2 regions of the Streptomyces sp. NPDC048696 genome follow, and region 1 is predicted to be linked to the other one. Evidence: riboswitches for the same ligand, from Rfam matches in the RefSeq annotation. Region 1 holds a riboswitch; the other holds the start of a gene.
What was found. A riboswitch is a leader RNA that binds a small molecule or an ion and turns the genes downstream of it on or off. The one in region 1 is predicted to bind glycine.
Positions count from the first base shown of each region.

Region 1 (15,777 bases):
GCGCCCTTGGGCGCCAGGAGGGCCGGGTCGATCAGCTCCTGGTGGAACTCGTTCGGGTCGAGCCCGAACGCCCACTGGATGGGCTTGGAGAGAACGGCCAGCAGGATGAGCAGGACGACGACCACCCCACCCGCGACGGCCAGTTTGTCGCGCTTGAAGCGCGTCCAGGCGATCTGTCCGAGTGAACGGCCTTCGATCTGGCTCTGCTTGGCCCCCGTGAGTACTGCCTCCGGCGGCACCTCGGCAGCCGATCCGGTGGTCTCTAGCGGTGCGGTCACAGTGCCTCTGACCCCTCCCGGCCGGCGGTGGCCGGCCCGTACCAGCCGCTGTGGCGGCTTGTTCCATCAGGTGGTGCGGTGATGCTGCGACGGGCCAACCGGCCCTCTGTTAGCCGGGAGTCTTCAACGCGTTTGCGATCACCCGCCAGACCTGGCGGGGAATGGTTGCCTAAACGTGATGCGGTCAAACGGTTTCCGTTATCCGAACGCCGTGATCGTCTGAGCGGACCAGTCGGTCACTAAGCGACCAGAACGGTCATGTCACCCAACTCCCTTGAAGACGAGCGTAATTGAGTGCAATGCCGGAGCAAGGGGGGCCATCGCCTCGGATAGAAAGGCGGATGAGGGAATTGTCCGGCGCTTTTGAAGGAGGCGCGGGGACGCGAGAAATGAAGAGGGGTGGTGCGGGAGAGAGAGGAGTGACATCCGCGGGCGCGTGGGGCGGTTACCGCCAGTAGGCGCGAGGGCGGGTGCGTCGGTGGACGCGCGAGACGGACGCGTGCGTACGCGAGGTGGGTACGTCAGCAGGCGGGCGCGTACGTCAGTAGGCGCGCGGGGCGGCCGGCGGGTAGCCGTATCCGCCGGTGGGAGCCGCCGGGGCGGCGTGCGCCTCGCGGTCGTAGAACGGGCGCGAGTGGGCGCGCAGCCACATCCCGACCGGGTCGTACTCGTCCGACATCGCGACCGTGGAGACCGGCAGCCCGTCCGGCACGGCGGCCACGGACTGCTGCATCATGGCGCGCACCGCGTCCACGGACTGCCGCCCGGTGTCGTAGAGATCGAGACCGATGGCCAGATAGGGCGCACCGATCGCGGGCTGCACCCAGGCCCGCCGCAGCGAGCGCACGGCCGGGGTGTGGTGCGCGTTCTGCGCGAGCAGGGCGTAGAACTGCGGGATGTCCACGACCGGTTCGGACATGCGCAGCGGGCCCGCGGGCATCCGGTCGAGCCCGGTGGCGATCCGGCGCAGATCCGGCCAGGGGATGCCGACGCCGCCGCCGGGGGCGTGCGGATTCAGCCAGATCCCGTACCGGTCGGGGTAGAGAGCGCGCGCGATGTCGCGGCCGGTGACCACCTCGTGCTCCCGGTTCCAGCCGCTGGCGGCGAGCTCCTGGGCGGAGGTCACACAGGGCGCGTACGCGATCCCGTCGACCTCCATGTTCCCGTACTGGGCGTCGGGGGCGCCGGCCCGGCCGTGCCAGAGCAGCATCCAGAGCCGGCCGGCGGACGGGTCGGCGAGGGCGTGCAGCAGCGCCTCGTACGCGTCGTAGCGTCCGGGGGCCACCTGGCGCAGCATGTGCTCGACCTGCCCGGCCGCCGCGGTGCCTGACGCACTCACCCTGGGTCCCGCCCCTCTTCGGTCCCCCGCGCCGCCGGTACACAGGCGTGCCGCCGTGGGGGTCTACGGATTATGAAACCAGCTTATGCGGGACTACTGGGCCGTGGCCCGGGTGTAGAAGGGGCGCACCCGGTCCCGCATCCAGTCGCCGACCGGGTCCTGGGCCACGTCGAGCAGGACCAGGTTCACCGGCCAGCCCACCGGGACCCGGCCCAGCGCCCGGCCCAGCGCCTCCATGGGGGCGCCTCGGCCCGCCCCGTCCCAGGTGGAGAACTCGACGCCGATGAACAGGACCGGCTCGTCGCCCTCGATGGAGGCGAGCGCGCGGCGGGCGGTGCGCACCACCCCGGTCGCCTCGAACTCACCGGCGGCGGCGGCCAGGAAGTCGACCGGCTCCTCCTGCCAGTCCGGCTCGAAGAGCCGCACCCGGCCGCCGGTGGCGGGGCCGTCCAGCGCGGTGCGCCCGGTGCGGCACAGCTCGGCGACGGCGGGCGGCGGCAGGGGCACCCCGACCGCGCCCTCCGGGTTCACCGCGATGCCCAGCTGCGGGGGCAGCCCGCGGGCGAACTCCACGGCGGGCGCGATCGCGAACGACATATGGGGACCGACGCACTGGAGGAACTGCTGCTCGGAGCTGTAGACCGGGACATAGGCGGCGCCGTCGATCTCCATCGTGGGGAGGTCGAGGTCGCGGCTGTCCTGGCTGCCGCCGTTGGGGAGCGGGACCCAGACCGGGTTGCGCCCCAGGACCTCTATCAGCCTCGGGCCCGCCGCGGGGTTGCCCAGGGCCGCCGCCAGGGCCTCCTCCAGCTCGTTGCCCGGCCAGCCGCCACCACCGTGGGGGTGCGGGACCGCGTGCCGCGGGAAATCCATGTGCCGTTGTCCTTCGTCTGCGAGCCGTCTGTGGCTGGTCGCGCCCCCGAGCTCTCAAGGAGCAGGGGGGACCCCCAACGCGGCAGAGCCGCAAATGTCACAGCCCCGCGCCCCTCAAGATGGGGGTACGGGTCCCCCGTATGGAAACCTTAGCGTTGGCCGGGGCTCGCCCCGAAAGCGATCCGGGTCACCGTCTGCGCCGCCTGCCGGTCGAGCAGCACCGCCGACGCCACCCCGCGCGGCAGGCGCCCCGCCGCCACCTCGTCTATCAGGCGCGGCACCGCCCTGCGGTGGCGGGCGAAGGCGTACGCGGAGACCTTGCGGCCACGGGAGCGCTGGCCCTCAAGGGCGAGCTCCGGCGGGACGTCGAGCAGCACCAGATGGAGCGCGCGGCCGCCGCGCGCCGCGCCCCGGGCCAGCGACCACCGCACCCACGCGTGCGTGCCGCAGTCGTGGACGACCAGGCTCGCGCCCGTGCGCAGCGCCCAGTGCGTCCGCAGGAAGTGGGCGACCCGTACGACCGGGCGGTACAGCACGTACGGCACCGGGCCCATCCGGGCCTCCCAGGCCCGGCGGGTGTCCTGGGAGTCGATGCCGAGGCCCGCGGCGGCCCGGCGCAGCAGTGTCGTCTTGCCGCTGCCGGGCAGCCCGGAGACCACCACCACGTCCCCGGCCGCGAACGACAGCGTGTGCGGGGTCCGCCCGCCGCGCCCGCGCAGATCCGAGACCACCGGCATCCGCGCGGGCACGGCCGAGCGCTCCGCCGAGCGCTGCGCCGAGCACTGGGCCGCGTACCCCTGCGCCGCCGCCTGCCTGTGCACCTTCATCGAGCCTCCCCCCGCGGGGTCGTACGGACCCTGCCCACGCAGTGTAAAGAACCGGTAATGCGACGCAGGCGATTTGCCGGTCGGGGGATGCGTGCAATGATGTGCGCGCCAACTGCATACCGGCCGCTTGAATCCGCGCGGGAGAGTCCCCAGATGTGTTGCGCTGGGGCGCCGAAGGAGCAAGTCCCTCCCTTGAATCTCTCAGGCCCCGTACCGCGTGGATGAGGCAGATCTGAAAAGCGGGCCGCACGTCCACGGACGGGGCGGTCCCACCCAAGGTGCAAGCCGGGTCTCCCGGCGAACCTCTCAGGTTCCGATGACAGATGGGGAGGATCGTCCTCGCCGTCATGCCCTGGGAGCCACACCCTCATGAGCAACCCCCGTCTCACCGCCCTCGACACGCTGCACCGTTCGCTGGGCGCGACCATGACCGACTTCGCGGGCTGGGACATGCCGCTGCGGTACGGCAGCGAGCGCGACGAGCACACCGCCGTACGCACCAAGGCCGGTCTCTTCGACCTCTCCCACATGGGCGAGATCACCGTCACCGGCCCCGAGGCCGTCAAGGCCCTGGACTACGCGCTGGTCGGCAACATGGGCACCATCGGCGTCGGCCGCGCCCGCTACACGATGATCTGCCAGGAGGACGGCGGCATCGTGGACGACCTGATCGTCTACCGCCTCGGCGAGCACGAGTACATGGTCGTGGCCAACGCGGGCAACGCCCAGGTCGTCCTGGACGCGGTCACCGAGCGCGCGGCCGGGTTCGACGCCGAGGTGCGCGACGACCGCGACAACTACGCGCTGATCGCCGTGCAGGGCCCCGAGTCCCCCGGCATCCTGAAGGCCGTCACCGACGCCGACCTGGACGGTCTGAAGTACTACGCGGGCCTGCCCGGCACCGTCGCCGGTGTCCCGGCGCTGATCGCCCGTACGGGGTACACCGGTGAGGACGGCTTCGAGCTCTTCGTGGCCCCGGCCGACGCCGAGAAGCTGTGGCAGGCGCTGACCGAGGCGGGCAAGGACGCGGGCCTGGTGCCGTGCGGCCTGTCCTGCCGCGACACGCTGCGCCTTGAGGCGGGCATGCCGCTGTACGGGCACGAGCTGACCACCTCGCTGACCCCGTTCGACGCGGGGCTCGGCCGGGTCGTGAAGTTCGAGAAGGAGGGCGACTTCGTGGGGCGCGCGGCCCTGGAGGCGGCCGCCGAGCGCGCCGCCGCCAAGGCGCCGCGCAAGCTGGTCGGCCTGGTCGCCGAGGGCCGCCGGGTGCCGCGCGCCGGGTTCTCCGTTGTTGCCGTGGGCGGAGCCGACGTCCAGGTGATCGGCGAGGTCACCTCCGGCGCCCCCTCGCCCACGCTGGGCAAGCCGATCGCCATGGCGTACGTGGACGCCGCGCACGCCGAACCGGGCACCTCCGGTGTCGGCGTCGACATTCGCGGTACGCATGAGCCGTACGAGGTCGTGGCGCTGCCGTTCTACAAGCGCCAGAAGTGACCCCTCGCACACGCCCCGCACGACTTCCTTGTTCACCACCACTCCCCCTCGTACAGGAGAATTCAGGTCATGAGCAACCCCCAGCAGCTGCGCTACAGCAAGGAGCACGAGTGGCTGTCGGGCGCCGAGGACGGCGTCTCGACGGTCGGCATCACGGAGCACGCGGCCAACGCGCTCGGTGACGTGGTGTTCGTCCAGCTCCCGGAGGTCGGTGACACGGTGACCGCGGGCGAGACCTGCGGCGAGCTGGAGTCGACCAAGTCGGTCAGCGACCTGTACTCCCCCGTGACGGGCGAGGTCGTCGCGGCCAACCAGGACGTCGTGGACGACCCCTCGCTGGTCAACTCGGCCCCGTTCGAGGGCGGTTGGCTGTTCAAGGTGCGCGTCGCGGAGGAGCCGGGCGACCTGCTCTCCGCCGACGAGTACACCGACTTCGCCAGCTGACCCACCACCTCCAGGGATCTTCCGATGTCGCTTCTGAACACTCCCCTTCATGAGCTGGACCCGGACGTCGCCGCCGCCGTCGACGCCGAGCTCCACCGTCAGCAGTCCACCCTCGAAATGATCGCCTCGGAGAACTTCGCTCCGGTCGCGGTCATGGAGGCCCAGGGCACGGTCCTCACCAACAAGTACGCCGAGGGCTACCCCGGACGCCGCTACTACGGTGGCTGCGAGCACGTGGACGTGACCGAGCAGATCGCTATCGACCGGGTCAAGGACCTGTTCGGCGCGGAGTACGCCAACGTCCAGCCGCACTCCGGCGCCTCCGCCAACCAGGCCGCCCTGTTCGCGATCGCCCAGCCCGGCGACACGATCCTCGGCCTGGACCTGGCGCACGGCGGCCACCTCACCCACGGCATGCGGCTGAACTTCTCCGGCAAGCAGTTCAACGTGGTCCCGTACCACGTGGACGAGGCCGGTCTGGTCGACATGGCCGAGGTCGAGCGCCTGGCCAAGGAGCACCGCCCCAAGGTGATCATCGCGGGCTGGTCCGCGTACCCGCGCCAGCTGGACTTCGCCGAGTTCCGCCGCATCGCGGACGAGGTCGAGGCCCTGCTGTGGGTCGACATGGCGCACTTCGCCGGTCTGGTCGCCGCCGGGCTGCACCCCAACCCGGTGCCGTTCGCGGACGTGGTCACCTCCACCACGCACAAGACCCTCGGCGGCCCGCGCGGCGGCATCATCCTGGCCCGGAACAAGGACTTCGCGAAGAAGCTGAACTCCGCGGTCTTCCCCGGCTTCCAGGGCGGCCCGCTGGAGCACGTGATCGCGGCCAAGGCGGTGTCCTTCAAGGTCGCGGCCTCGGAGGAGTTCAAGGAGCGCCAGCAGCGCACCCTGGACGGCGCCCGCATCCTGGCCGAGCGCCTGGTCCAGGACGACGTCACCGCGCACGGTGTCTCGGTCCTGTCCGGCGGCACGGACGTGCACCTGGTCCTGGTGGACCTGCGCAACTCCGAGCTCGACGGCCAGCAGGCCGAGGACCGCCTCCACGAGGTCGGCATCACGGTCAACCGGAACGCCATCCCGAACGACCCGCGGCCCCCGATGGTCACCTCGGGCCTGCGGATCGGCACCCCGGCCCTGGCCACCCGCGGTTTCGGCGCGGACGACTTCCGTGAGGTCGCCGACATCATCGCCGAGACCCTGAAGCCGGACTTCGACAAGGACGCTCTCGCAGCCCGGGTCTCCGCCCTGGCCGCGAAGCACCCGCTGTACCCCGGCCTGAAGTAGTTTCGTACCCTTTTATTCGTACGAACCTTCGGGGCACCGCGCACACTGGACAGTGAGTGCGGTGCCCCGAACCCTTGCACCGCCCGTTCCACCTGCTCGCTCTGCACCGCCCCGGCAGACAACGGCGTCTACCTCATCAAGGAGTCCTCCCGTGGCCATCTCGGTCTTCGACCTGTTCTCGATCGGCATCGGCCCGTCCAGCTCCCACACGGTCGGCCCGATGCGCGCCGCCCGGATGTTCGCGCGCCGCCTGAAGAACGAGGGCCTGCTGGCCCACACCGCCTCGATACGGGCCGAGCTGTACGGCTCGCTCGGCGCCACCGGCCACGGCCACGGCACCCCCAAGGCGGTCCTGCTGGGCCTGGAGGGCAACTCGCCGCGCACGGTCGACGTGGAGAGCGCCGACGAGCAGGTCGAGCGGATCAAGGCGGACGGGCGGATCAACCTGCTCGGCGCCCACGAGATCCCCTTCGACTTCGACGAGGACCTGATCCTGCACCGCCGCAAGGCGCTGCCGTACCACGCCAACGGGATGACGGTCTTCGCGTACGACAGCGAGGGCGCGCTGGTCCTGGAGAAGACGTACTACTCGGTGGGCGGCGGCTTCGTCGTCGACGAGGACGCCGTGGCGGGCGAGAACCCGATCATGCCCGACGACACCGTGCTGAAGTACCCCTTCCGCACCGGTGACGAGCTGCTGCGCCTGGCGAAGGAGACCGGCCTGTCGATCTCCGCGATGATGCTGGAGAACGAGAAGGCCTGGCGCACCGAGGACGAGATCCGCACCGGGCTCCTGGAGATCTGGCGCGTGATGCAGGCGTGCGTCTCGCGCGGCATGTCCCGCGAGGGCATCCTGCCGGGCGGCCTGAAGGTCCGCCGCCGCGCCGCCACCACCGCCCGCCAGCTGCGCGCCGAGGGCAACCCGGACGCGCACGCGATGGAGTGGGCGACGCTGTACGCGATGGCCGTGAACGAGGAGAACGCGGCGGGCGGCCGCGTGGTCACCGCGCCCACCAACGGCGCCGCGGGCATCATCCCGGCCGTGCTGCACTACTACATGAACTTCGTGCCCGGCGCCGACGACGAGGGCGTGGTGCGCTTCCTGCTCTCGGCCGGCGCCATCGGCATGCTCTTCAAGGAGAACGCCTCGATCTCCGGCGCCGAGGTCGGCTGCCAGGGCGAGGTCGGCTCCGCCTGCTCGATGGCCGCGGGCGCGCTGGCCGAGGTCCTGGGCGGCACCCCCGAGCAGGTCGAGAACGCCGCCGAGATCGGCATGGAGCACAACCTCGGCCTGACCTGCGACCCCGTCGGTGGTCTGGTCCAGATCCCGTGCATCGAGCGCAACGGCATGGCGGCCGTGAAGGCCGTGACCGCCGCGAAGATGGCGATGCGCGGCGACGGCAGCCACAAGGTCTCCCTGGACAAGGTCATCAAGACCATGAAGGAGACCGGCGCGGACATGTCGGTGAAGTACAAGGAGACCGCGCGCGGCGGCCTCGCGGTCAACATCATCGAGTGCTGAGACATCCACGGATCACCTGCTGATGGCTTGCTGATCCGTGGGGACCCGGCGGGCGTGCCCTTTGGGGAGCACGCCCGCCGGCCGTATTGCGTGGTTACGCGGTTGCGCGGTTACGCCTTGAAGTCGGCCGTGCGCTCCGGCGAGGCCGCCGCCAGCGCCTTGGTGACCTCCTCGACGCCGCCCCGCAGCCCGTAGACCGGGGTGTTCGGCTGCTGGCGCCAGGACTCGTCGATGCCGCCCGCGTCCACCGTGTCGAAGCCCAGCTCGTCGATGAGGTCGCGGATCAGCCGCTTGGCGGCCTCGTCGTCGCCCGCCACCGGCAGCGCGATACGGCCGGGGTCGCCCTGGGGCAGCGCCTTGTCGATGATGTCCTCGGCATACGTGCCGTTGAACGCCTTCACGACCGCGTGGCCGATCTGGCGCTCGGTCCAGCGGCTCTCGGTCACCCCCGACTCGATCTCGGCGATCAGGCCGTCGCGCTGCTGGGGGTAGTAGTTGCCGGTGTCGAGCACAGCCACGTCCTCGGCGGCGCCGTCCAGGAACCCGGCGGGCAGGTCGGGGACGCTCTTGACCGGGATGGTGACGACGACGAGCCGGGCGCCCTTGGCGACCTCGGTGACCTCGGCGGGCGTGGCCCCGGTCTCCTCGGCGAGCGCGGTCAGGGTGTGCGGGCCGCGCGAGTTGGCGATGGACACGTCGTGCCCGAGCGCGGTGAGACGGCGGGTCAGATTGCCGCCGATGTTGCCCGCGCCGATGATGCCGATCTTCATGAAACTGGCCTTCCCCGTGTCGTTGCGTTGGCGTGCGAGATCCACAACTCGGGTGGCCACGAGGAAATTCCGGGCGGGCGGCACGTATCGAGCGGGCCGCCCGCCCGAGGCGGGGTCACTTGTTCAGGGACGCCCAGAACTCCTCGAAGGAGAGCTTGCCGTCGCCGTTGGCGTCCTTGGCCGCGATGATCGCCTTGGCCACGGTCTCGGTGACGTGGTAGTCGCCCAGCTGCGCCATGACCTGCTTGTACTCGGCCGCGGTGATCTCACCGTCGCCGTTGACGTCGAGCTTCGCGAACGCCTTGCGGGCCTCTTCGATGTCCGCCACTGGGTCCACCCCTATCTTGGTGCGTTTTTGACGGGGGTCAGACTAACGGGCTCCGGACCCGCCCGGTGCGGCGGCCGGTCGACGGACACCCTTGGTCGTCGCCCCGCCCGCAAACATCGCCCACGGTGTTTCGAGGGGACGAATTCTCGCCAAAAGACCGGGACCCCCTTCCCTACGCTCCGCACCCGGGCGATAACTTCGTGCTGTCGCCGCCACACCGGGAGCACAGGGCTCCCAGGGACTCGCGGCGCTGGGGCGATTCAGGAGTGACTGCCACCACTGAAGCAACCACCACGTTCACCTTCCAGCCATTCACCCGCAGCTGCCGGTTCATCTGGGACGAGGGTGACCACGTCCTCATCGGGGTGAGCCCGGGCAACAGCTACTTCAGCGCGGACCGCATCGCCGAGCTCGTCCGCTGGGCCTCCGCCCGCTTCGACCGGGTCGATCTCGTCTACGCCGACCGCCATGTGGCCAGGATGTTCGCCGCGTTCGGCTACGACGAGGAGCACGCCGAGCGGCGGGCGTCGAAGGAGCTCAAGGCGGTCCGCAGGCGCATCGTGCGCGGCGTCGAGGAGGCGGCCCGGCCGGGTCAGCCGGTCGGCGTGCACGCGCTCTCGGAGTTCGCCGGGAACCAGGTGTACGACCTGCTGCACCGCCGGGTGAGGCACTTCCTCGCCACCGACCGCGAATTCCGCACCGGCTGCGAGGAGATGGCCACCGCCTTCCTCGCCGGAAAGGCGGACGGGGCCTCGGCGAGCCCGGAGCAGCTGTCCGCCTGCCTCGACTACATCGCCGCCGAACTCCCCTTCTTCCTCGACACCCCGGGCATTCTCGGCGTCCCCTCCTCGGTGTCCTGCTACCACGCGCTGATCCCGCTCACCGAACTCCTCTACGCCAAGGGCGGCGGGCTGCGCGCCTCCCGCAACCAGGCGTACGCGGTCGTGCGCCCGCACCCCGTCCCCGCGGAAGGAGTCGCGGCATGAGCGGCATCAGCGCCACGAGCGGCACGGGCGGCATCGGCACCCGGCGGCTGCTCGACTTCCCGCTCGCCCGGCGCGGCGACGTGCTCCCCGAGGAGTGCGCCGCGCTGCGCGCGAAGGAGCCGGTGGCTCGGGTGCGCACCATGACCGGCGACACCGCCTGGCTGGTGAGCAGTTACGCGCTGGCCAAACGCGTCCTGGAGGACGACCGGTTCAGCCTCAAGGACACCGCCGCCCCCGACGCGCCGCGCCAGTACGCCCTGACGATTCCGCCGGAAGTCGTCAACAACATGGGCAACATCAACAGCGCGGGGCTGCGCGGCGCCGTGATGAAGGCGCTCAACCCGCGCACCGACGGCCTGCGCGAGTGGCTGCGGGAGCGGGCCGACGAGTTCATCGACGCACTGCTCGCCGAGGGGCCTCCGGCGGACTTCCGGGCGGGGTTCGCCGACCCCTTCTCGGCGGCGCTGCACTGCAAGGTCATCGGGGTGCCGTTCGCGGACTGGCGGCGGCTGATGTCGGGCCTGGACATCGCGTTCATGACCAGCCCGCACTCCTTCGAGGGGTCGCGCCTGAACTGGTACAAGGACCTCGGGTACATGGTCGACCGGCTGAACGCGCCGCCGGACCAGCGCGCGGGCCTGCTCGCCCGGCTCGCCGATCTGCGCACGGAGGAGGAGTCCGCGCATCTGACCGACGAGATGCTGGCCACGGTCGCGGTCTCGCTCTTCGGCGCGGGCGCCGTCTCGACGTCCGCGTTCCTGGTCCTGGCGGTGCTCGCGCTGCTCCAGCGCCCCGAGCTCATCGCGTATCTGCGCGAGCACCCCGACCGGATCGGCCGGGCCGTCGACGAGCTGCTGCGCTGGAACCTGTCCATCGGCGACGGCCTGCCGAGGCTGGCGACCCAGGACGCCCAGGTGGGCGACGTCCTGGTGCGCAAGGGCGAGTTGGTGCTCGTCCTGGTCGAGGGGGCCAACTTCGACCCGGAGGTCTTCGCCGACCCCGACCGGCTCGACCTGGACCGCGAGCACAACCCGCACCTCTCCTTCGGCGCGGGCCGCCACTTCTGCCCGGCGACGGGCCTGGGCCGCGCGCACGCGGAGATCGCGCTCACCGCCCTGGTCGAACGGCTGCCGGGACTGCGGCTCGCGGTGCCGCCCGGGCAACTGGTGTGGCGCACCGGCTTCATCAAGCGCCTGCCGGAACGGCTGCCCGTCCTCTGGTGACCTCCAGGGGCGGCGGAGGACATGCGGCTGCCCCCGGGCGATCCCCGGGGGCAGCCGCAGGCGCGAAGGCGCCCCGCCTCAGCGGAAGATGCCGGTGTGGCCCAGTGAGTAGCGGCCCGGCTGCGGGTAGACCGCCAGGCCGTGCGGGCCGGAGCCGACCGGGATCCGGGCGAGCTCCTTGCCGGTGGTGGTGTCGATCGCGTACACCTCACCGTCGTAACGGCCCGACAGCCACAGGACCTTGCCGTCCGCCGAGACACCCCCCATGTCGGGGCTGCCGCCGTCCGGCAGATGCCATTTCTTGGTGAGCTTGTTCTGGGCGAAGTCGAAGATGGAGATGGAGCCCTCGCCGCGGTTGGAGATGTACATCTCCTTGGAGTCGCGGCTGATGTAGAGGCCGTGGCAGCCCTTGCCGGTGGGCAGCAGCGTCGGCGTGCTGAACCGGTCGCCGTCCAGGACCCACATCCCGTGCGCCATCATGTCGGCGACGTAAAACGTTTTGCCGTCCGGGGACATCTTGACGTCCTGCGGCATCGCCCCGTCGAACGGCAGCTTCTGGTGGGCGACGACCTCCATCTTCTCGGTGTCGACCTTGAGCAGTTCGCCGGAGAACTCGCAGGAGACGATGAAGTACCGCCCGTCCATGGAGAAGTCCGCGTGGTTGACGCCCGCGCAGTGGACCGGGACGGTCTTGACCCGCTTCATGGTGACCGGGTCGCGGAACGCCAGCTCGCGGTCCATCGAGGCCATCACGACCGCGTACTTGCCGTTGGGCGTGAAGTAGAGGTTGTACGGGTCGGAGACCTGGACCGTGCGGCCGGCCTTGCCGGTCGCCGGGTCGATGGCGGTGAGGCTGTCCCCGAGGTCGTTGTTGACCCACAGCGTCTTCATGTCCCAGGACGGGACCACGTGCTGGGGCTGGTGGCCGACCCGGATGGTCTCGATGACCTTGTACGTCTTGGGGTCGATCACCGAGACCGTGTTGGAGTTGGTGTTCGGCACGTAGACGCGGTCCAGGAAGTTCTTCACAGCGGGCTGGAGGGCGTTCGGCCGGTCGGCGGCGTAGGCGTCCTTGGGGTCCAGGACGGGCGGCATCCCGGGCAGGCCCTGCACGGCGGCCTTCTTCGGCACGGGCGGCGCGACGGCCTTGGTGCCCAGAGCCTCGTCCCCGCCCTTGTCCCCGGACGAGCAGCCGGCTAGCGCGGCGAGCAGGAGGCCGGCGAGCAGCGCGGCGGTCCTCTTGGTGGCGGTCAGCATCAGGTCAGCAACTCCGTGGTGGTCACCGCGCGCAGATGGCGGCGGTCGAGGTCGGCGAGGAGGGCCGGCAGCGCGGCGACCGTGTCCGCGTAGCCGAAGTGCAGACTCACCACGGATCCGTTGCGGATCCGCCCGGTGACGTTGCGCGTCACGGCCGAGGCGCCGGGCGAGGTGAAGTCGAGCGAGTCGACGTCGTACGACAGGACGTGCGGGTACCCCGCCCGCCGGGCCAGTCTCAGCACGAGCGGCGTCGCGTACTGGGTACGGGACGGCCGGAACCAGGTCCCGACGGAACCGGTGAGCCGGCGCAGCCGGTCGGCGCACCCGGTGATCTCGGCGTACGCCTCCTGCTCCGGCAGGGCCGAGATGTCGATGTGGCGCTGGGTGTGGTTGCCGAGGTCATGGCCGCCGTCGAGGATGCGCCGGGCCATCTCGGGGTGTTCGTCGAGCCAGCTGCCGACGGCGAGGACCGTGACATGGGCGCCGCCGCGCTCGGCCTCGGCGAGGACGGCGTTGGCGATCTTGGGGTCGCCCTGGCCGTGGAAGGTGAGCGCGACCATCGGGCGGTCCCGGGGCCCGTGGTCGATCTGGCCGGGCTGACCGGGGTACGAGCGGGGCGCGGGCGCGGCGCGGGTGGTACCGGGCCGGGCGGAGGCGCGGGACGCGGCGGGCGTGGGCGAGCGGGACGCCGGGGCCGCGCCGCCCCTGTCGTCCGAGCAGCCGGCCGCGAGAGCCCCCGCGACGGCCGCCCCCGCCCCGGCTCGCAGTGCGCTGCGGCGGTCGACCCCACGGGGAAATGGATTCAGCACATGGACATTTAAGTGCGGCAGGGGGCGGAACGTAATGATTGATCCGATTGAGGACCTTTGCGGGTCGCCCCGGACACGCCATGATCGAGTTCTTCCGGATCGATGAAATACCCATCGAGTTCGATATCTATTCATCATTTGGAAGGTCCGTGCTCTAGCTCACCTACGATTCACAGCTAAACTGTGATGGTTCGTGGAAGTTTGTCCGAGTAAGGACTTTTGGCGTGAAGGCCCCCCGTCTGCCATAGTCGGAGACACGACCCCTCATTGACCCGAGCTCGGTCGTCTTCAGTCGCCGTGGATCACACCCCTTCCGATCCGCGGCGGCGCTCCGCAGAAGCCCCCGCAGCCACGCCACACCCCGGCACGCACGGGGGCTTCGGCGCATCCGGAGCACGCCACGCCGACCCGGCCCGGCGGCCCGATTCGGCGGCCGGCTCAGCGGTCGGCGACCCGCATCTCGAACCATGTCGTCTTGCCCCGGGGCAGCAGATCGACGCCCCAGCGGTCGGAGAGCTTGTCGACGAGGAAGAGCCCCCGGCCGCTGGTGTCCATCTCGTGGACCGGCATCAGACAGGGCAGCCCGCGCGAGGGGTCGCGCACCTCGATCCTGATCCAGCCCCGGCGGCGCAGCATCCGCAGCCCGAAGGCGCGGGCACCGGTGTGCCGCACGGCGTTGCCGACCAGTTCGGAGACGAGCAGGATCGCCTGCTCGGCGAGCGCCGGGGACAGGCCCCACTGGCGCAGTATCACGCACTGCGTGAGCCGTCTCGCGGTGGCGGCCGACTCGGGGCGGGACGGCAGCCGCACCTCTTCTTCCGTCGGGTTTCCGAACAACTCCAGTGCCTGGAGCGCCCGTTCGTCCTCGACGGCCGGCGTCCACCGAGCCGCGGTCGCGCTGCCGCGCTGCCGCGGTTGTTCCACACCCTCCAGCCCCGCCATGGCTCCATCATGGCCGCCCGAAGAGGTCCACGGGGCCGTTCCTCGGGAAAACGGCCCCCGGAACCCGAGGTTCCGCAGGGCTGGTTCAGCATATGCCGGGGGCGTTCGACTTCGCGCAGACCACCCCCGGCCTGCGATGACACCGCGCGCTCGAATGATCACCAAGCGTTCGGAAGCGGTCGTACTTAAGGTTTCTTTAAGGCCAGGCTAATCCACCCGCAGGGTGGACGGCCGTTGTCCGCGAGGCCGTCCACCGCACCGCGGCCGCACGCCCGCCGCCCGGTCAACCGTCCGTCGCTCAGAGGAACTTGGCCTTGCCCGGGCCCTCCTCGACGAAGCTGCGCATCCCGCGCTCGCGGTCCTCGGTCGCGAACAGGCCCGCGAACCAGTTCCGTTCGATGGCGAGCCCGGTCTCGATGTCCGCCTCCAGACCCGCGTCCACGCACTCCTTGGCCGCGCGCAGCGCCAGCGCGGGGCCCTGGGCGAGCTTCGCCGCCCACGCGTGCGCCTCCTCGTACACCTTGTCCGCCGCCACCACGCGGTCGACGAGGCCGAGCGCCAGGGCCTCGTCGGCCTTGACCATCCGGCCGGTGAAGATGAGGTCCTTGGCCTTGGAGGGGCCGATCAGGCGGGACAGGCGCTGGGTGCCGCCCGCGCCCGGGATCAGACCGAGCAGGATCTCCGGCTGGCCGAGCTTGGCGTTGTCGGCGGCGATCCGGATGTCGGCGCAGAGCGCGAGCTCGCAGCCGCCGCCCAGCGCGTAGCCGGTGACCGCCGCGACGACCGGCTTGGGGATGCGGGCGACGGCGGTGAAGGAGTCCTGCAGGGCTCGGGACCGTACGACCATCGCCGTGTGGTCCATCGCCTGCATCTCCTTGATGTCCGCGCCGGCCGCGAACACCTTCTCGCCTCCGTAGAGGACGACCGCGCGCACGTCCTCGCGGCGGGTCGCCTCCTCGGCGAGCTCGCGCAGCCGGTCCTGCACGGCGATGTCCAGGGCGTTCATCGGGGGGCGGTCCAGGCGGATGGTGCCTACGCCTTCGGAGACTTCGAGGGTCACAGTCATGGCAGCAGGTTAATCGGCGTTAACCACTACGGACCCGGTGCTGTGCGTCACAGCGACCGGGTCCGTCGTCGGGCCGGGGCGCGCCGGGCGCGCCTGCCGGATGCTTGTTCCTGTTACTTCTTCGTCCAGTCCGCCCAGGACAGGTTCCAGCCGTTGAGGCCGTTGTCGGGCTGGATCTGCTTGTCCTTGGAGTTCTTGACGATGACCACGTCACCGATCAGCGAGTGGTTGTAGAACCAGGCCGCCGGGGTCGAGGGGTTGCCCGCGCCGCGGTCGTCCTCCAGGCCGACACAGCCGTGGCTGGTGTTGGTCGAGCCGAACACCGACGGGTC
Region 1 covers NZ_JBICVJ010000007.1:186,629-202,405, reverse strand. Annotated here, with positions in the region: gene ACGFRG_RS17150 (ABC transporter permease) at 1-278, opposite strand, end outside; gene ACGFRG_RS17145 (enhanced serine sensitivity protein SseB C-terminal domain-containing protein) at 820-1,617, opposite strand; gene ACGFRG_RS17140 (enhanced serine sensitivity protein SseB) at 1,711-2,490, opposite strand; gene ACGFRG_RS17135 (AAA family ATPase) at 2,640-3,317, opposite strand; glycine riboswitch at 3,446-3,543, shown strand; gene gcvT (glycine cleavage system aminomethyltransferase GcvT) at 3,687-4,811, shown strand; gene gcvH (glycine cleavage system protein GcvH) at 4,881-5,255, shown strand; gene glyA (serine hydroxymethyltransferase) at 5,280-6,542, shown strand; gene ACGFRG_RS17115 (L-serine ammonia-lyase) at 6,694-8,064, shown strand; gene ACGFRG_RS17110 (NAD(P)-binding domain-containing protein) at 8,175-8,879, opposite strand; gene ACGFRG_RS17105 (EF-hand domain-containing protein) at 8,950-9,162, opposite strand; gene ACGFRG_RS17100 (tRNA-dependent cyclodipeptide synthase) at 9,429-10,148, shown strand; gene ACGFRG_RS17095 (cytochrome P450) at 10,145-11,371, shown strand; gene ACGFRG_RS17090 (PQQ-binding-like beta-propeller repeat protein) at 11,450-12,628, opposite strand; gene ACGFRG_RS17085 (polysaccharide deacetylase family protein) at 12,628-13,434, opposite strand; gene ACGFRG_RS17080 (ATP-binding protein) at 13,876-14,379, opposite strand; gene ACGFRG_RS17075 (enoyl-CoA hydratase-related protein) at 14,678-15,445, opposite strand; gene ACGFRG_RS17070 (Ig-like domain-containing protein) at 15,559-15,777, opposite strand, start outside.

Region 2 (15,777 bases), on a different contig from region 1:
CCCCGGTGAAGATCCCGGACGGGATCGGCGAGGCGCTGGGCGCGGAGCCGGTTTCGGCGCACGACACGTCCCGGCACATCGGCGACCTGGTGGTCGAGCTAGCGGACGAGCGGACCGTGCGGGCCCTCACCCCCGACTTCAAGGCGTTGATCGCGCACTCGGCGCGCGGGATCATCGCCACGGCGGCGGCCGACGACCCGTCCCTGGGCCACGACTTCGTCTCGCGCGGCTTCTTCCCGGGCCTCGGCATCGACGAGGACCCGGTGACGGGGAGCGCCCACACGGCGCTCGCGCCCTTCTGGGCGCCGCGCCTGGGCCGCACCGAGCTGACCGGCCTCCAGGCGTCCGCCCGCTCCGGGCTCGTCCGCGTGTCCCTGCGCGGCGACCGCACCCTGCTGACCGGCACGGCGGTCACCGTCATCGACGGCGAGCTGCTGACGGCGCCCTGACCCATGGTGGTACGCCCCTTGCCCACGCACCCCGCGTGCGTGGGCCCGCTCACAGCGTCGGCAGCCAGCTCACCTTCCCCGCGAGCAGCGCGTATCCCACGAACGCCCCGATGTCGAGCAGTGAATGGGCCACCACGAGCGGCCCCACCCGCTGCCAGCGGCGGTAGAGCAGCACGAAGACCACGCCCATCGCCATATTGCCGAGGAAGCCGCCGATGCCCTGGTAGAGGTGGTACGAGCCGCGCAGGACCGAGCTCGCGGCCAGCGCGGCGAGCGGGCCCCACCCCAACTGGCCGAGCCGGCGCAGCAGATACCCGACGACGATCACCTCCTCCAGGACGGCGTTCTGCACCGCCGACAGGACGAGCACCGGGTACTTCCACCACACGTCCGGCAGCGACTCCGGGACGACCGTCAGATTGCCGCCGACCGCCCGCGCCGCCAGATAGAAGCCGAGCCCCACACTGCCGATCCCGGCGGCGACGAGCGCGCCCCTGCCGAGGTCCGGCCACGGCCGTCTGCGGTCGAACCCGAGGACCCGCAGCCCGCCCGCGCCCTCGCGCAGCAGCAGATGCGCGACGAGCGCCACGGGCACCAGCGCGGTCGCGATACCGAAGAGCTGCCAGGCGAGATCGAGCCAGGGCCGCCCGGGAGCGTACGAGGTGTTGAGTTTGGCCGCCTGCTCCTTCAGGCCGCCGGGTTTGGTCACCGACCCCACAAAACTGATCAGCGCCGATACACCGCTCGCGCCCAGCGAGAGCGCCAGAACCAGCAGCGTCTCGGACCGCAAGATCCGCGGTGAACCCCTTTCCCCGGGAAGAGAATCAGCCACGCGCCCCGCCTCCACCTGCACACCTGCCTCCAGTTGACCGAACCCGTCCCACGCCCACCACTGCCCCGCTAGGGTCTCGAATGAAAGTACGAAGATCGCGCGCGACAGGCCGGGGACGGGCGCCATTTCGGTGCCGCGGTCCCCCTTTTCTCTCCTTCTACGGGATTCACGTTTTCCTTGTTCAGGATTCAAGGAGGGCACCACCGCCATGGGACGTCACAGCTTGCCCGACGACCACACCGCAGCGGGAACCAGGGCTCGTCCGGCCGTCGGCCGCCGCGGTACCGTCGTCGTGGCCACCCTGCTGGTCCTGGCCGTGGCGGGCGGCGCGGCCGTCGCCGTCGACAGCGGTCTGCTCTCCTTCGGCGACTCGTGCCGGGACTCCGCCGTACGGCTGGATCTCGTCGCCTCCCCCGACATCGCCCCGGCTGTCCGGTCGATCGCCGGGCACGCGCGCGAGGCCAGGGTCACCTCCGACGGCTCCTGCATCGACGTCCGGGTCACCGCCCGCGAGTCGTACCAGGTCTCCGACGGCCTTTCCGCCGGGCGCACCCCCGACTTCGCGGTCTGGATACCCGACTCGGCGCTGTGGGTCGACCGTGCCAAGGACGGCGGCGACAGCGTCCCGGTCGCCACGGCGGGCCATGTCGCCGCCTCGCCCGTCGTACTCGCCATGGTGAAGTCCGCCGCGAGCACCCTCGGCTGGCCCGCGAGGACCTATACCTGGGCCGAACTGGCCGCGACCGCCACCCGGTCGCCCAGGCTGCGCCTGGGCGCCGCGGACCCGGCCCGCTCGGCCACGGGTCTGCTGGCCCTGAGCAGCATCGGCCGGTCCCAGGCCCGGCAGGGCTCCGACGGCGGCGCACAGACCGCGGCCCTCGCCAAACTCCTCGCGCGGCGCACCTCGGACAGCGACTCCCAGGTCGTCGGGACCCTGGACCGGACAGACTCCGGCGCGGGGGCGGCGGACGCGCGCCGCAACCAGGCCGTCGTCCTCTCCGAGCAGGCGGCGTTCGCGTACAACAGCGGCCCGGGAGCCGGTCGGCGCCTCGCGCTCTTCTACCCGACGGACGGGACGCCGCCGCTCGACTACCCGTACACGATCGTCCGCGAGAGCCGGCTGAGCACCGACGTGAGCCGGGCCGCGATGCGGTTCATGACGCTGCTCGGCGCGCCCGACTCGCTGCGCGCGCTGGCCCACTGCGGTTTTCGCGCACCGGGCGAGGAGGTGGCGGACGCGATGGTGCGCACGGCGGGCGGCAGTTCACCGCAGCCGTACGCCACGTCCGGCGCGCAGGCGCCCTCCGCCAAGGAGCTGGAGCAGACGCTCGGCCTGTGGACGATCACCGTGCGGAGCGCCCGGATCACCACGGCCAGGGCGAGTTCGACGCTGGTGATCCTCAAAGCCATCACACCGGTGGGTCGGGGCGCCGCGAAGGGGTGACGCCCGGCGGGCACGGGCCCGGGCAGCCGACCGGCCAGGTGTGGACGGGCTCGCCCTGGTGCATCAGCTCGGTGTAGCGGCGGGTGGTGGCGGCGAGCGCGTCCTGGCGCCCGAGGCCCGCTTCGAGGGCGCGGTGGTAGGTGTCGACCTGCCAGGACGCCCCGTTGACCCGGCGCCGGCAGCGCTCCTCGATGACGCCGAGGTAGCGGTCCCGGTCGGCGGGCTCGACTCCCCACGCGTCCAGACCTGCGTACGCGAGCGGCAGCAGCTCGTCCCGTACGAGTTTGACGGCCGGTACGCGCGCGACGCCGCCGGCCCGGCGCGGCACCGGCCACAGCAGCTCCGCGTCGATGCCGAGCCGGCACGCGCTCTCGAAGTTGGCGGCGGCCACCGCGAACGGCAGCCGGGTCCACACGGGCCTGCTGTCCTCGGCGAGGGTCCGTACGAGCCCGTAGTAGAAGGCCGCGTTGGCGATGACGTCGGTGACGGTGGGCCCGGCGGGCAGCACCCGGTTCTCCACCCGCAGATGCGGCACCCCGTCCGCGATCCCGTACACCGGACGGTTCCAGCGGTAGATCGTCCCGTTGTGCAGCACGAGTTCCTGGAGCCGGGGCACCCCGCCGTCGGCCAGGACCCGCAGCGGCTCCTCCTCGTCGCAGATGGGCAGCAGCGGCGGGAAGTAGCGCAGGTTCTCCTCGAAGAGCTCGTACGCGGAGCTCACCCAGCGCTCACCGAACCAGGTCCTCGGACGCACCCCCTGGGCGCGCAGCTCCGCCGGCCTGGTGTCGGTGGCCTGCTCGAACAGCGGCGGCCGCGACTCGCGCCACAGCTCCCGGCCGAACAGGAACGGCGCGTTGGCACCCACCGCGATCTGCACGGCCGCGACGGCCTGCGCCGCGTTCCACACGGCCGCGAACCGGGCCGGGGTGACCTGGAGGTGCAGTTGCACAGAGGTGCAGGCCGCCTCCGGGGTGATCGAGGTGGAGGTGCAGACAAGGCGTTCGACGCCCTCGATGTCGAGGGTGAAATCCTCGCCGCGGGCCGCCACTATCTGATCGTTGAGCAGCACGTAGCGGTCCACGTCGGAAAGGTTGGCGGAGACCAGGTCCCGCTGCGTGATCGTCGGGAGAATGCCGATCATCACGATCCCGGCGCCGACCTCGCCCGCTTTGCGCTCGGCGTACCCGAGGCCGGTGCGCAGCTCCTCGGAGAGCTGATCGAAAACACGGCCGCCGAGCCGGTGCGGGGCGATATTGACTTCAAGATTGAACATGCCGAGTTCGGTCTGGAAATCCTTGCTTGCTATGCGTTCGAGAACTTCGGCGTTCATCATCCGGGGCATGCCGTCCGGGCCCGCGAGATTCAGTTCGATCTCCAGGCCCATCAGATTCCGCGGACGGTCGAACCTCCGTTCCGCCAGGAGCCGCCCCAGCCCCTCAAGGCACTGCTGGAGCTTCTGCCGGTACGCGTGCCGATCGGACAGGTCGAACTCGCCCGCCACGACCTTCTCACCCATCGAAGCGTCCCTCCTCGAATGGGCAGCCGGCGCGGCCGGCCGCGTGCGTCACGGTCGATAATGCCCAGGCTGGCTGATCCATAACGCCCCATCACAGGGGGCCGGTTGGTAAGCTGGTACGAACCGGCCTCGGGCACATGCATTTGGCAAGCGCAATGTGCGGTTACCACGGACTCGGTAATGGTGAAAAACACGGACGGGTTTCGGCCGACCGCCGCAGTTGCACTTTTCCAGGCCAGCGGCGTTTCCCCTTCGGGAATCGGGAGGAAAGCCGCATCGGCGGGACCGGATACCGACTTGCCGGTAATACGGACGACTGCTAGACGAAACACGCCCTGAACACGTGTCGTATAAACTCCGCAAACGAGGCAGAGAGTTGGCGCCCCGGCCACTGTCCCCCCGGCCCCCCTCTGACCCCGTACACCGCAGACAGCGCCGTCCGCACTGCCCACGCTCCACCGTGTCTCCGAAGTGAGAGGCGACCCACCATGCCGCTGCATGTCCCCCCGGCTCCCGCGCCCGCCCTGCGCAGCGTCCTCGCGGCACTCGGTTCCCCCACCGCCGTCCGCGCGGCCCGCACCCCGGCCCTGCGCTCCACGCAGGGACCGCTCACCCCCGAACTCCCGCTCCCCGTCCACGTACTGGACCGCATCACGCCGAGCGCCCGCGCCCCGCGCAGCCGCCTGGCCGGCTGGCGCTTCCTGATCAGCGACGCGGACCGCGCGGTCGCCGCGGCGGACACCATGCTCACCCCGGACGGCTGGGCCTTCTCGCACTTCTTCGAGGGCCCCTACATCGCCTCCACCCAGCACGCGCTGCGACAGGCGGAAGCGCTGCCCCGGGACTTCGAGCCCAGGCTGCTGTCCGTGCCGGAGCTGTACATGCTGACGCTGTGGCTGCGCCGCGACATCGGCTCGGACCCCGCCGGCGCCCCGGACCCGGCCGATCTGCTGGTGCCGCTCGCCCCCGCGCCGCCCGGCATCTGCGCCAACCGCCCGCGCCGCGTGTCGGAGCTGCTGCCGGTCATGACCCTGCGCCTCACACCCGCGCCCCTGCTGAGCCAGCCCGCCTGACCGGCCCGGCCGTCACACCCGCGATTCCGCAGCGCCCCGGAGCCCGTTGGTTCGGCCCGGGGCGCTGTAGTGTGCGCCCGCGCGTCCTCCGTACGGGCTAGCCCGTCCCGGCCACGCCGAACCACCCGAAGGGACAGGGCAGTTGAGTTGAACCGGCCGCACGAGTGATGCGTCAATATGCAGTAGGAAGTGGTGCCGCGAAATCCCTGCGGATTGACGCCCGTAGGGCAACACTGGGAGCGGACCGACCGACTTACCAACGGGGGGCGGCCATGAACACCGCATCGAGCCGCAGGACACTCAACTCTACGACGCAGCGAAAGAACCCATCCATGTGCCAGCACCAGCCAGCCTGCCCGACAGCCGACTCCGCCGACCGGGAGGCCGCGCAGCTCGTGGCGCACCACCCGGAACAGGGCTGGAGCCTGCTGTGCAACGGCGTCCTGATCTTCGAGGACACCGGTGAGCTGCTGCCGGACGGGCGGATCATCGCCCCGCACCGGGCGCTGACCGCGGGACAGGTGGCCAAGGCCGCGTAGCTCGGCGGCGCGGGCACAGCGCGACAAAAAGGGGCCGGCCCGGGGAAGATCCCCGCACCGGCCCCGACGTATGTCAGCCGTAGACGGCCCTACGTCAGTTGTCGTACTCGTCCAGCGGCGGGCAGGAGCAGACCAGGTTGCGGTCGCCGAAGGCGCCGTCGATGCGGCGCACCGGCGGCCAGTACTTGTCGGCGGCCGAGACACCGGCCGGGAAGACGGCCTCCTCGCGGGTGTACGCGTGGTTCCACTCGCCGCCGAGCGCGGCCGCCGTGTGCGGGGCGTTGGCCAGCGGGTTGTCGTCGGCCGGCCACTCGCCGGAGGCGACCTTCTCGATCTCGGCGCGGATCGCGATCATCGTCTCGCAGAACCGGTCGAGCTCGATCAGGTCCTCGGACTCGGTCGGCTCGATCATCAGCGTGCCGGCCACCGGGAACGACATCGTCGGCGCGTGGAAGCCGTAGTCGATCAGACGCTTGGCGATGTCGTCGACGCTGACACCGGTCGCCTTCGACAGCGGCCGCAGGTCCACGATGCACTCGTGCGCCACCAGGCCGTTGGGACCGGTGTAGAGCACCGGGTAGTGCGGCTCCAGGCGCTTGGCGATGTAGTTGGCCGCCAGCACCGCGACCTGGGTGGCGCGCTTGAGGCCCTCGCCGCCCATCAGCCGGACATACGCCCAGGAGATCGGCAGGATGCCGGCCGAGCCCCACGGGGCGGCCGAGATCGGGCCGACGCCCGTCTCGGGACCGGCCGTCGGCTGGAGCGGGTGGTTGGGCAGGTACGGCGCGAGGTGCGCGCGCACACCGACCGGACCGACGCCGGGGCCGCCGCCGCCGTGCGGGATGCAGAACGTCTTGTGCAGGTTCAGGTGCGAGACGTCGCCGCCGAACTTGCCCGGCTTGGCCAGGCCCACCAGCGCGTTGAGGTTGGCGCCGTCGACGTAGACCTGGCCGCCCGCGTCGTGCACCTCGCCGCAGATGTCGGCGACGTGCTCCTCGAACACCCCGTGCGTGGACGGGTAGGTGATCATCAGCACCGACAGCTCGTCGCGGTACTGCTCGATCTTGGCGCGCAGGTCGGCGATGTCGACCTCGCCGTCGTCGGCGGTCTTCACCACGACGACCTTCATGCCGGCCATCACGGCGCTGGCGGCGTTGGTGCCGTGCGCGGAGGACGGGATGAGGCAGACCGTGCGCTGCTCGTCGCCGTTGGCGCGGTGGTAGGCGCGGACCGCGAGCAGACCCGCGAGCTCGCCCTGCGAACCGGCGTTGGGCTGGATGGACACCGCGTCGTACCCGGTGACCTCGGCCAGACGCTCCTCCAGCTCGTGGATGAGCGTGAGGTAGCCACCGGCCTGCTCGACCGGCGCGAACGGGTGGATCTGCCCGAACTCGGGCCAGGTGACCGGCTCCATCTCGGTGGTCGCGTTCAGCTTCATGGTGCAGGAGCCGAGCGGGATCATGCCGCGGTCCAGCGCGTAGTCGCGGTCGGCGAGCTTGCGCAGGTAGCGCAGCATCGCGGTCTCGGAGCGGTGCTGGTGGAAGACCGGGTGGGTCAGGAAGTCGTCGGTGCGCAGCAGCGCACCCGGCAGCGTGTCGGCGGCCGCGGCGTCCAGCGCCTCGATGTCGCCCTCGGCGCCGAACGCGGCCCAGACGGCGGCGAGACGGTCGCGGTCGGTGGTCTCGTCACAGGCGATCGAGACGGTGTCGGCGTCGACCAGGTGCAGGTTGACCCCGCCCTCGCGGGCGGCGGCGACGGCCTCGGCGGCCTTGCCGGGCACCCGCACGGTCAGCGTGTCGAAGTACGAGCCGTGCACGACCTCCACACCGGCGGCGCGCAGGCCCTCGGCGAGGATCACCGCGTAGCGGTGGGTGCGCCGCGCGATCTGCCGCAGGCCGTCGGGGCCGTGGTAGACCGCGTACATCCCGGCCATGACGGCGAGCAGGACCTGCGCCGTACAGATGTTGCTGGTGGCCTTCTCACGGCGGATGTGCTGCTCACGGGTCTGCAGGGCCAGGCGGTACGCCTTGTTGCCGTCCGCGTCGACGGAGACGCCGACCAGGCGGCCGGGCAGGCTGCGGGCGAACTTCTCCTGGACCGCCATGTAGCCGGCGTGCGGGCCGCCGAAGCCCATCGGGACGCCGAAGCGCTGGGTGGTGCCGACCGCGATGTCCGCGCCGAGCTCGCCGGGCGAGGTCAGCAGGGTCAGCGCCAGCAGGTCGGCGGCGACGGTGACGATCGCGCCCAGCTCGTGCGCCTCGTCGATGACGGGCTTGAGGTCGCGGACCTCGCCGGAGGCGCCCGGGTACTGGAGCAGCACGCCGAAGACACCGCGCTCGGCGATCTCCGCCGGGATGCCGTGGCTCAGGTCGGCGACGACGACCTCGACGCCGGTCGGCTCGGCGCGCGTCTCTATGACGGCGACGGTCTGCGGCAGCGTGTCCGCGTCGACCAGGAAGACGCCGCCCTTGACCTTGCCGACCCGGCGCGACAGCGCCAGCGCCTCGGCGGCGGCGGTGCCCTCGTCGAGCAGCGAGGCGCCCGAGGTCGGCAGCCCGGTGAGGTCGGCGACCACGGTCTGGAAGTTGAGCAGCGCCTCCAGGCGGCCCTGCGAGATCTCCGGCTGGTACGGCGTGTACGCGGTGTACCAGGCCGGGTTCTCCATGACGTTGCGCAGGATCACCGGCGGCGTGAACGTGCCGTAGTAGCCCAGGCCGATCATCGGGGCCAGGACCTGGTTGCGGTCGGCGAGGGTGCGCAGCTCGGCCAGGACCTCGGCCTCGGTGCGGGCACCGGGCAGACCCAGCGCCTCGGCGCTCTTGATCACGTCCGGCACCGCGGCGGCGGTGAGCTCGTCGAGCGAGCCGTAGCCGACCTGCGCGAGCATCTTCGCCTGGGCCTCTGCGTCGGGCCCGATGTGACGCTGCTCGAAGGGGATGCCACGCTCAAGCTCGGTGAGCGGCATGCGGTTGGCGGTCATTACGGAGGCCTCCTGGTCAGCACGACCTGCGAGGGGCACCACGGCGCGGGTGCCCGGACGGCCTCCCCCTCTGTCATCTCAACCTGAGAGCTTCACCGGGGCGCGTGGGAGCGACCCGGCTTTCACCGTCGGTGAGGGTGGGATGCGCGCAGGCCTGTGCCCGTACGTCCCCCGCCCTGCTTTCCAGAGTGACCTCGTCCGCGCGGTACGTGAGCCTGAGAGATTCCGGGGAGGATTTGCTCCTTCGGCGCCTTCGGAGATCGTTCCGAAGGACTCTCCCGCACGGGATCAGCAGCCACCGCCAGCCTACCAGCGAGTCCCGGCCTCGATCCTTCGAGTGGCCGACGTCCGCGATGTGCACTTTCGTAGTGGTTAACGAGCAGTTGCGACCAGTTGGAGGGACCGTGCAGACCGATATCGATCCCCGCAGCCTGATCGGCCGCAAGGCGTTCGACCGCAATGGCACCAAGATCGGCACCGTGGACGAGGTCTACCTCGACGACGCCACCGGGGTGCCCGAGTGGGCAGCCGTGCGCACCGGCCTCTTCAGCCGGGACGCGTTCGTCCCGCTGGAGCCCAGCAGCCTCGTCGACGAGGCCCTCCACATCCCCTACGACCGCGCGCTGATCAAGGAAGCCCCGGACTTCGGCGTCGGCCGCCATCTCTCCCCCGAACAGGAGCTGCAGCTCTACCACCACTACGGTCTGGACATCGCCGCCCCCGATCCGCCCGCGGGCCCCGACCGCGACTTCGGGAGGCTCGCCGGCGACGACGACGCCTGACCGACCCCGTCCTCTCCGTCCTCTCCCTCCTCCGACATCTCTGCCCCCTCCGATCCCTCTGGCCCCTCCGCCGCCGTTTCGGGCTCCGCCACCAGCGGCAGCGGGTCGGAGGGCTCAAGCGCGGGGTCGTCCACCATGAACGTCCGTACGCGCCCGGGCGCCGTCGAGGAGGGCGTCTCGAACCGGACGGTCACCCGCCCCACCCCGCTCCCCTGCACCCACCCGGGCCCGAACTCGGCGTGCCGCACATCGTGCCCGGCGGCCCAGCGGCGCTCGGCCGGGTCCTCGGGCTCCGCCGCCTCCGTGACAGCCGCATCCGCCTCGTCCACCACGGCGGGCTCCTCCTGCCCCGACCGCTCACCGGCGGCCTGCGCGAACAGGTCCTCCTGCGTGTAGTCCGCGAGGCCGCTCACACCCACCCCCAGAAGCCGCACACCGCCCGTGGTGTCCACGGAATCGAGCAGACGGCCCGCTGCCTCACGGACCACCGCCGGGTCGTCCGTGGGGCCTCTGAGCGTCTCGGAGCGGGTCAGGGTCGAGAAGTCGTACCGTCTGACCTTGAGCACGATCGTGCGGCCCGAGTGCCCCGACGCCCGCAGGCGCTGCACACACCGGTCGGCGAGCCGGCCCACTTCGTTCATCACCCGCACCCGGTCGTGCAGATCCACGTCGAAGGTGTCCTCGACCGAAACCGATTTGGTGTCCCGCTCGGCCACCACCGGCCGGTCGTCGAGGCCCAGCGCCATCCGATGCAGCGACGCCCCGTGCGCCTTGCCAAGCAGCCGCACCAGCTCGTCCTCGCCCGCCTCGGCCAGATCCGCGACCGTGGTCATCCCGGCCCGGCGCAGATGCTCGCCCGTGGCGGGCCCGACGCCCGGCAGCGTCCTGACCGGCATCGGCGCCAGGAGCTCCCGCTCGGTGCCCGGTTCTATGAGCACCAGACCGTCCGGCTTCGCCTCCTCCGAGGCGATCTTCGCCAGCATCTTGGACCCGGCGAGCCCCACCGATCCCGTCAGGCCCGTCACCGCCCTGATGTCCGCGCGCAGCCGCTCACCGGCCTCCCGCGCCGAGGAGGCGTCCCACGCCACTCCCCCGGCCTCCAGGTCCACGAAGGCCTCGTCCAGGCTCAGCGGCTCCACCAGCGGCGACAGACGGCCCAGAAGCTCCATCACCTGCTCGCTGATCGACCGGTAGAAGCCGAAGCGCGGCACCAGATAGGCACCGTTCGGACACAGCCGTCTGGCCTGGGCCATCGGCATCGCCGACCGCGCGCCGAACCGCCGCGCCTCGTACGACGCGGTGGCCACCACACCGCGCGGGCCGAGGCCGCCGACGATCACCGGTTTTCCACGCAGGCTGGGCTTCGACGCCTGCTCTGCGGCGGCGAAGAAGGCATCCATGTCCAGATGCAGAATGGTCGGCGCGGCTCTCACATCACCGATGCTGCCTCACACCACTGACAATCGGCCTCCGGCAGCCCCGGACACGGTCAAGCGCCGGCTCCCGTGCCTGGTCAGACCGCCCGGTTACGGCGCCGGGCCAGCTCGTCGGCGGGGTTGTGCCCGACCAGCGTCTCCCCGGTGTCGACGCGCTCGCCGTGCAACTGCGACAGCGCCGCCTCGACGTCCCGCCACACCACGCCGACCGCGATACCGAAGACGCCCTGGCCGCCCTGGAGCAGATCCACGACCTCGTCGGGCGAGGAGCACTCGTACACGGTGGCTCCGTCGCTCATCAGCGTCATCCGCTCCAGATCGCGAAAACCGCGCTCCCGAAGGTGCTGGACGGCGGTGCGGATGTTCTGGAGTGCGACACCGGTGTCGAGGAAGCGCTTGACGATCTTGAGGACGACGACGTCCTTGAAGCTGTAGAGCCGCTGGGTGCCCGATCCGTACGCCGGACGCACGCTGGGCTCGACCAGGCCGGTACGGGCCCAGTAGTCGAGCTGCCGATAGGTGATCCCCGCCGCCGCGCACGCGGTCGGCCCCCGGTAGCCGACGGTCTCGGTGCCGGTGTCGGCCACGCTGTCGTCCACGGGGTATCCGCTGCTCGGGCCCGGCCGAGAGCTCGGGGGAGGGTACGGCCCGCTCTCCCCCGGACTGCGTCCGGGAGCCTCCCCTGCCGTACTGTCGCCGCTGCTTCTCACGCCGACCCTCCGTCCTAGAACTGCCCTCACGACGGTAGGCAGTCACTCGGGGTGCGTCAACGATCGCCACACTCGGCACGCCGAGTGATAATCACCCTGAGAGTGGTTTCGCGTACCCCTCTTCGGGGAAAGGCTACTTGAATGCGCCGGAGCCGCCCGGTGCGCGAAGCCATCGGCGCGTACGGCTCATTGGCCGCCGACAGCCCGTCGGCCTCGTACGACTCACTGGCTGTTGGTGCCGAAGTCCTCGGGCGAGATCTGGTCGAGGAACTCGCGGAACTTCTCCACCTCGTCCTCCTGCTCGTCCGGGATGGCGATCCCCGCGTCGTCGAGCACCCCGTCACTGCCGTAGATCGGCGTTCCGGTGCGCAGGGCCAGCGCTATGGCGTCGGACGGACGCGCGCTCACCTCGACGCCACTGGCGAAGACCAGCTCCGCGTAGAAGACACCTTCGCGCAGGTCCGTGATGCGGACCTCGGTCAGCTCCTGGCCCACGGCCTCCAGCACGTCCTTGAAAAGGTCGTGCGTCAGCGGCCGCGCCGGAGCCATCCCCTGCTGGGCGAAGGCGATCGCGGTCGCCTCCCCTGGACCGATCCAGATGGGGAGGTACCGATCGCCTCCCACTTCACGCAGGAGCACGATCGGTTGGTTGGAGGGCATTTCCACCCGGACACCCACGACGTCGAGCTCGTTCACACAGCAACCCTAGGACGTGCCCGGCAGGTTTGGGTAGTCGGGCACCCCCGAGGTCAGTGCAGCCGGACCCCGAGAGCGGTCTGGACCAGGGCCGCGTGCAGTCGTACGGACAGCGCCGCCAGCTCCTTGACGGTCGCCTCCGCATGGGCCCTGGTCTGCGGGTTGCGGTGCCGCCGCAAGGGTGCGACCACCTGTTCGACCAGTCCGGCCTCGCGGTCGGCGGCCGCCTTCATGGCGCGAAGATGACGCGGTTCAAGACCGAATCGGCCGAGATCCGCCACAAGGCGGGCCACATTCACCGACTCCGCGTCGTAGCCGCCCTCGGGACCGGCCGAGATCAGCCCGTACGACTCCCAGTCGGCCAGCTCCGCCTCGGTGATCTCGGCGGCCACCAGCAGCTCCGCACGGCCCACCCGGGCCGCCGTGGGGCGGTCCGGATCCGGGTCCACCACACCCTCCAGGAGCTCGCGGGAGGCGGCGGGAGCGGGCAGCGCGGGCTGCTCGCCCCGGCTCAGCGCCTCCAGGTGCTCCCGGATGACCTTCAGCGGAAGATAGTGGTCCCGCTGCATCCGCAGCACCTGGGCAAGCCGCTCGACGTCCTCGGGGCTGAACTTGCGATACCCCGACGGCGTGCGCCGGGGCTCGACGAGACCTTCGGACTCCAGAAACCGGATCTTGGAGATGGTGACTTCGGGAAATTCCTCGCGCAGCTGATTCAGGACGGTACCGATGCTCATCAGCCGGTCGCCCGAGGTGGCGGTGCCGTGACCGGCACCGCCCGTCGGTGTATGCAGCATGGGCCTTCCCTGGATGGGCTTCCCCCCTGGGGTTCCCCCGGACGGACTCCGGGGGAAGGTCAGACCGCGCGCTGGCTCGCGTAGAACACCAGGCGGTACTTGCCGATCTGCACCTCGTCGCCGTTGGACAGGGTGATCGAGTCGATCCGCTCCCGGTTCACATACGTGCCGTTGAGGCTGCCGACGTCGGAGACGGTGAAACGGCCGTCCGCGCCCCGGCGGAACTCCACATGGCGCCGTGAGACGGTCACGTCGTCCAGGAAGATGTCGCTCTGCGGATGCCGGCCCGCCGTGGTCAGCTCGCCGTCCAACAGGAAGCGGCTGCCCGAGTTGGGCCCGCGGCGCACCACGAGCAGAGCGGAGCCCATCGGCAGCGCGTCCACCGCGGCCTGCGCCTCCGGCGACAGCGACGGCAGCTGCGTCTGACCCGTCACCTCGGAGTCGTACGCCTCAAGTCCGGAGATCGAGATGGTCGACGTGGTCTCCGCGGCCCGCTCCGGAACCGCGCCAGGCCGCAGCGGAGCGCCGCAGTTGGAACAGAATCGGCTCGCCGCGGCATTGCTGTGCCCGCACCTCGTACACACCGGCATGGACGGATCCTCCTGACCCGGCTGGACCGCGTGGGAGCTGGTCGCATACGGGTCGGGAGCAAACCCTCCACCCGTACTCGATGGATCCCCGAAACCTATGCGGCCGGGACCGGCAGGGTCAACAGAAGACGCGCCCGGACCGCCCGGAATGTCGCCGCCGTGCGCGCCGACCTCGTCACGGAACAGCGGACGCCCGCCGTCCTGCTCATCAGGGCCTCCAGGGCTTTGAGCACGGTGCCTGGCGGCGCTGCCGCCGTCCCGGCGTGCGCTCTTGCCGAACAACTTCGCAAACAACTTCACGGGCGATTCCCCTTGACCGAAACAGACCCGCCCGTGGGGCAGGACGAACCCAGAATCAACACACCGGCCGACCCGGACATCCTCACAACGTCCGTATCCGCCAAACAGTTTCCACCACGCACCACGAGTTGGGTGCGCCGACCCCCCGCAAGCTCATGCCCTTGTACGACAGCTGGCATGCGGCCCCGCGTCACCGCGACGTCGACCGAGCGTAATCAGGGCGCTTCGCCGGTCGCAAGGCGTCCACAATGATCTTCTCCGAACGGACCACAGTGGCCGTGGCCTGCTCCTTCTCCAGAGTCTGCACCACACCACCAGGGATGTTGAGCGCGGGTTCAAGATCCTGTGGCTTCCCGATCACCTTGAAACGGTACGGCGCGGTCACCTTCACACCGTCGACCTGGATGCCGCCGTCGGCGTCCGAGAAGTACGTGTTGGCGACGACTCGTACGTCGTTGATCTGGATCGCCTCCGCGCCCGCGGCCCGCAGCTCCTGGATCGTGTCGAGCAGTTTGTCCGCCTCGACCGCCTTCTTCGGGTCGCTGATGGTCAGCGTGATGCCGGGACCCTGCGCCGCGACCGTACCGGCCAGGATGCCGAGCTGACGCTCCTTCTCCAAGGTCTGCTTGCGCGCCTCGGCCGCCTGGTTGGAACTCGTCTCCAGCTCCGTGCGTTGACCCTCCAGACGAGTCTTCTCGTCCTCAAGGCGTTTCGTACGGGAGTCGAGCTCGTCGAGGATCCGCACCAGGTCCTCCTGGCGGGCTCCGCGCAGCGCGCTGTTGTCGCTGTTGGAGCGGACCTGGATGGCCAGGCCCAGACCGAGCACGAACAGGAGCAGAGCGACGATCAGTTGGGCCCGGGTCACCCGGGGCGGCCAGAGCCCGGCGGCCAGCCGCTGGCGGCCGGTCAACTGCGGCGCGCCCTCGGCGGCGGGGCCGGGCGCGGGCTCGGCCGCGGTGGGCGCGGCCGGTTCGGGCTCGGGAGCCCGGTCCGGCTCGGGAGCACGGTCCGGTCCCGGCGTCCGGTCCGATCCCGGCGTCCGGCCGGAATCAGAAGTGCGGCCGGGTTCAGGAGCGCCCCCGGCACCGGGGGTGCGCCCGGGCTCGGGTGTATGCCCGGCTGCGCCCTTCTCGGGCGTGTCGTCGCTGCTCATCGGCCTCACGCCCGGAAGACATGCCGGCGGATGGCCGCGGCGTTGGAGAAGATGCGGATGCCGAGCACGACGACCACGCCGGTCGACAGCTGCGCGCCCACGCCCAACTTGTCACCGAGGAACACGATCAGCGCCGCCACGACGACGTTCGACAGGAAGGACACCACGAAGACCTTGTCGACGAAGATGCCGTCGAGCATGGCCCGCAGACCACCGAAGACCGCGTCGAGCGCGGCGACGACGGCGATGGGCAGATACGGCTCGACCACCGCGGGCACCTCGGGCCGGACCAAAAGTCCGACCACGACTCCCACGACGAGGCCAAGTACGGCGATCACGATGTGCCTTTCCTTGTGGCGGCCGCGCCTGGGCCGGCGCCCGTGGTCTGCGGCTGTGCGGTACGTACGATCAGGCTCGGCGCGGCCGGCAGGCGCACCTCGCCCTGGTCCGAAATGCTGGAACGGATGCCGTAGTTCTCCT
Region 2 covers NZ_JBICVJ010000035.1:4,307-20,083, reverse strand. Annotated here, with positions in the region: gene ACGFRG_RS36270 (PhzF family phenazine biosynthesis protein) at 1-449, shown strand, start outside; gene ACGFRG_RS36265 (CPBP family intramembrane glutamic endopeptidase) at 499-1,302, opposite strand; gene ACGFRG_RS36260 (substrate-binding domain-containing protein) at 1,490-2,725, shown strand; gene ACGFRG_RS36255 (glutamate--cysteine ligase) at 2,691-4,241, opposite strand; gene ACGFRG_RS36250 (hypothetical protein) at 4,730-5,314, shown strand; gene ACGFRG_RS36245 (DUF5999 family protein) at 5,647-5,853, shown strand; gene gcvP (aminomethyl-transferring glycine dehydrogenase) at 5,948-8,833, opposite strand; glycine riboswitch at 9,027-9,124, opposite strand; gene ACGFRG_RS36235 (PRC-barrel domain-containing protein) at 9,238-9,615, shown strand; gene ACGFRG_RS36230 (DNA polymerase IV) at 9,531-11,048, opposite strand; gene ACGFRG_RS36225 (MerR family transcriptional regulator) at 11,129-11,761, opposite strand; gene ACGFRG_RS36220 (bifunctional nuclease family protein) at 11,984-12,457, opposite strand; gene ACGFRG_RS36215 (MerR family transcriptional regulator) at 12,511-13,254, opposite strand; gene ACGFRG_RS36210 (FHA domain-containing protein) at 13,314-14,252, opposite strand; gene ACGFRG_RS36205 (DUF881 domain-containing protein) at 14,335-15,297, opposite strand; gene ACGFRG_RS36200 (small basic family protein) at 15,303-15,635, opposite strand; gene ACGFRG_RS36195 (DUF881 domain-containing protein) at 15,632-15,777, opposite strand, start outside.
Region 2: linked by a shared signal. The riboswitch ahead of gcvP (aminomethyl-transferring glycine dehydrogenase) and the one ahead of gcvT (glycine cleavage system aminomethyltransferase GcvT) in region 1 are both predicted to bind glycine.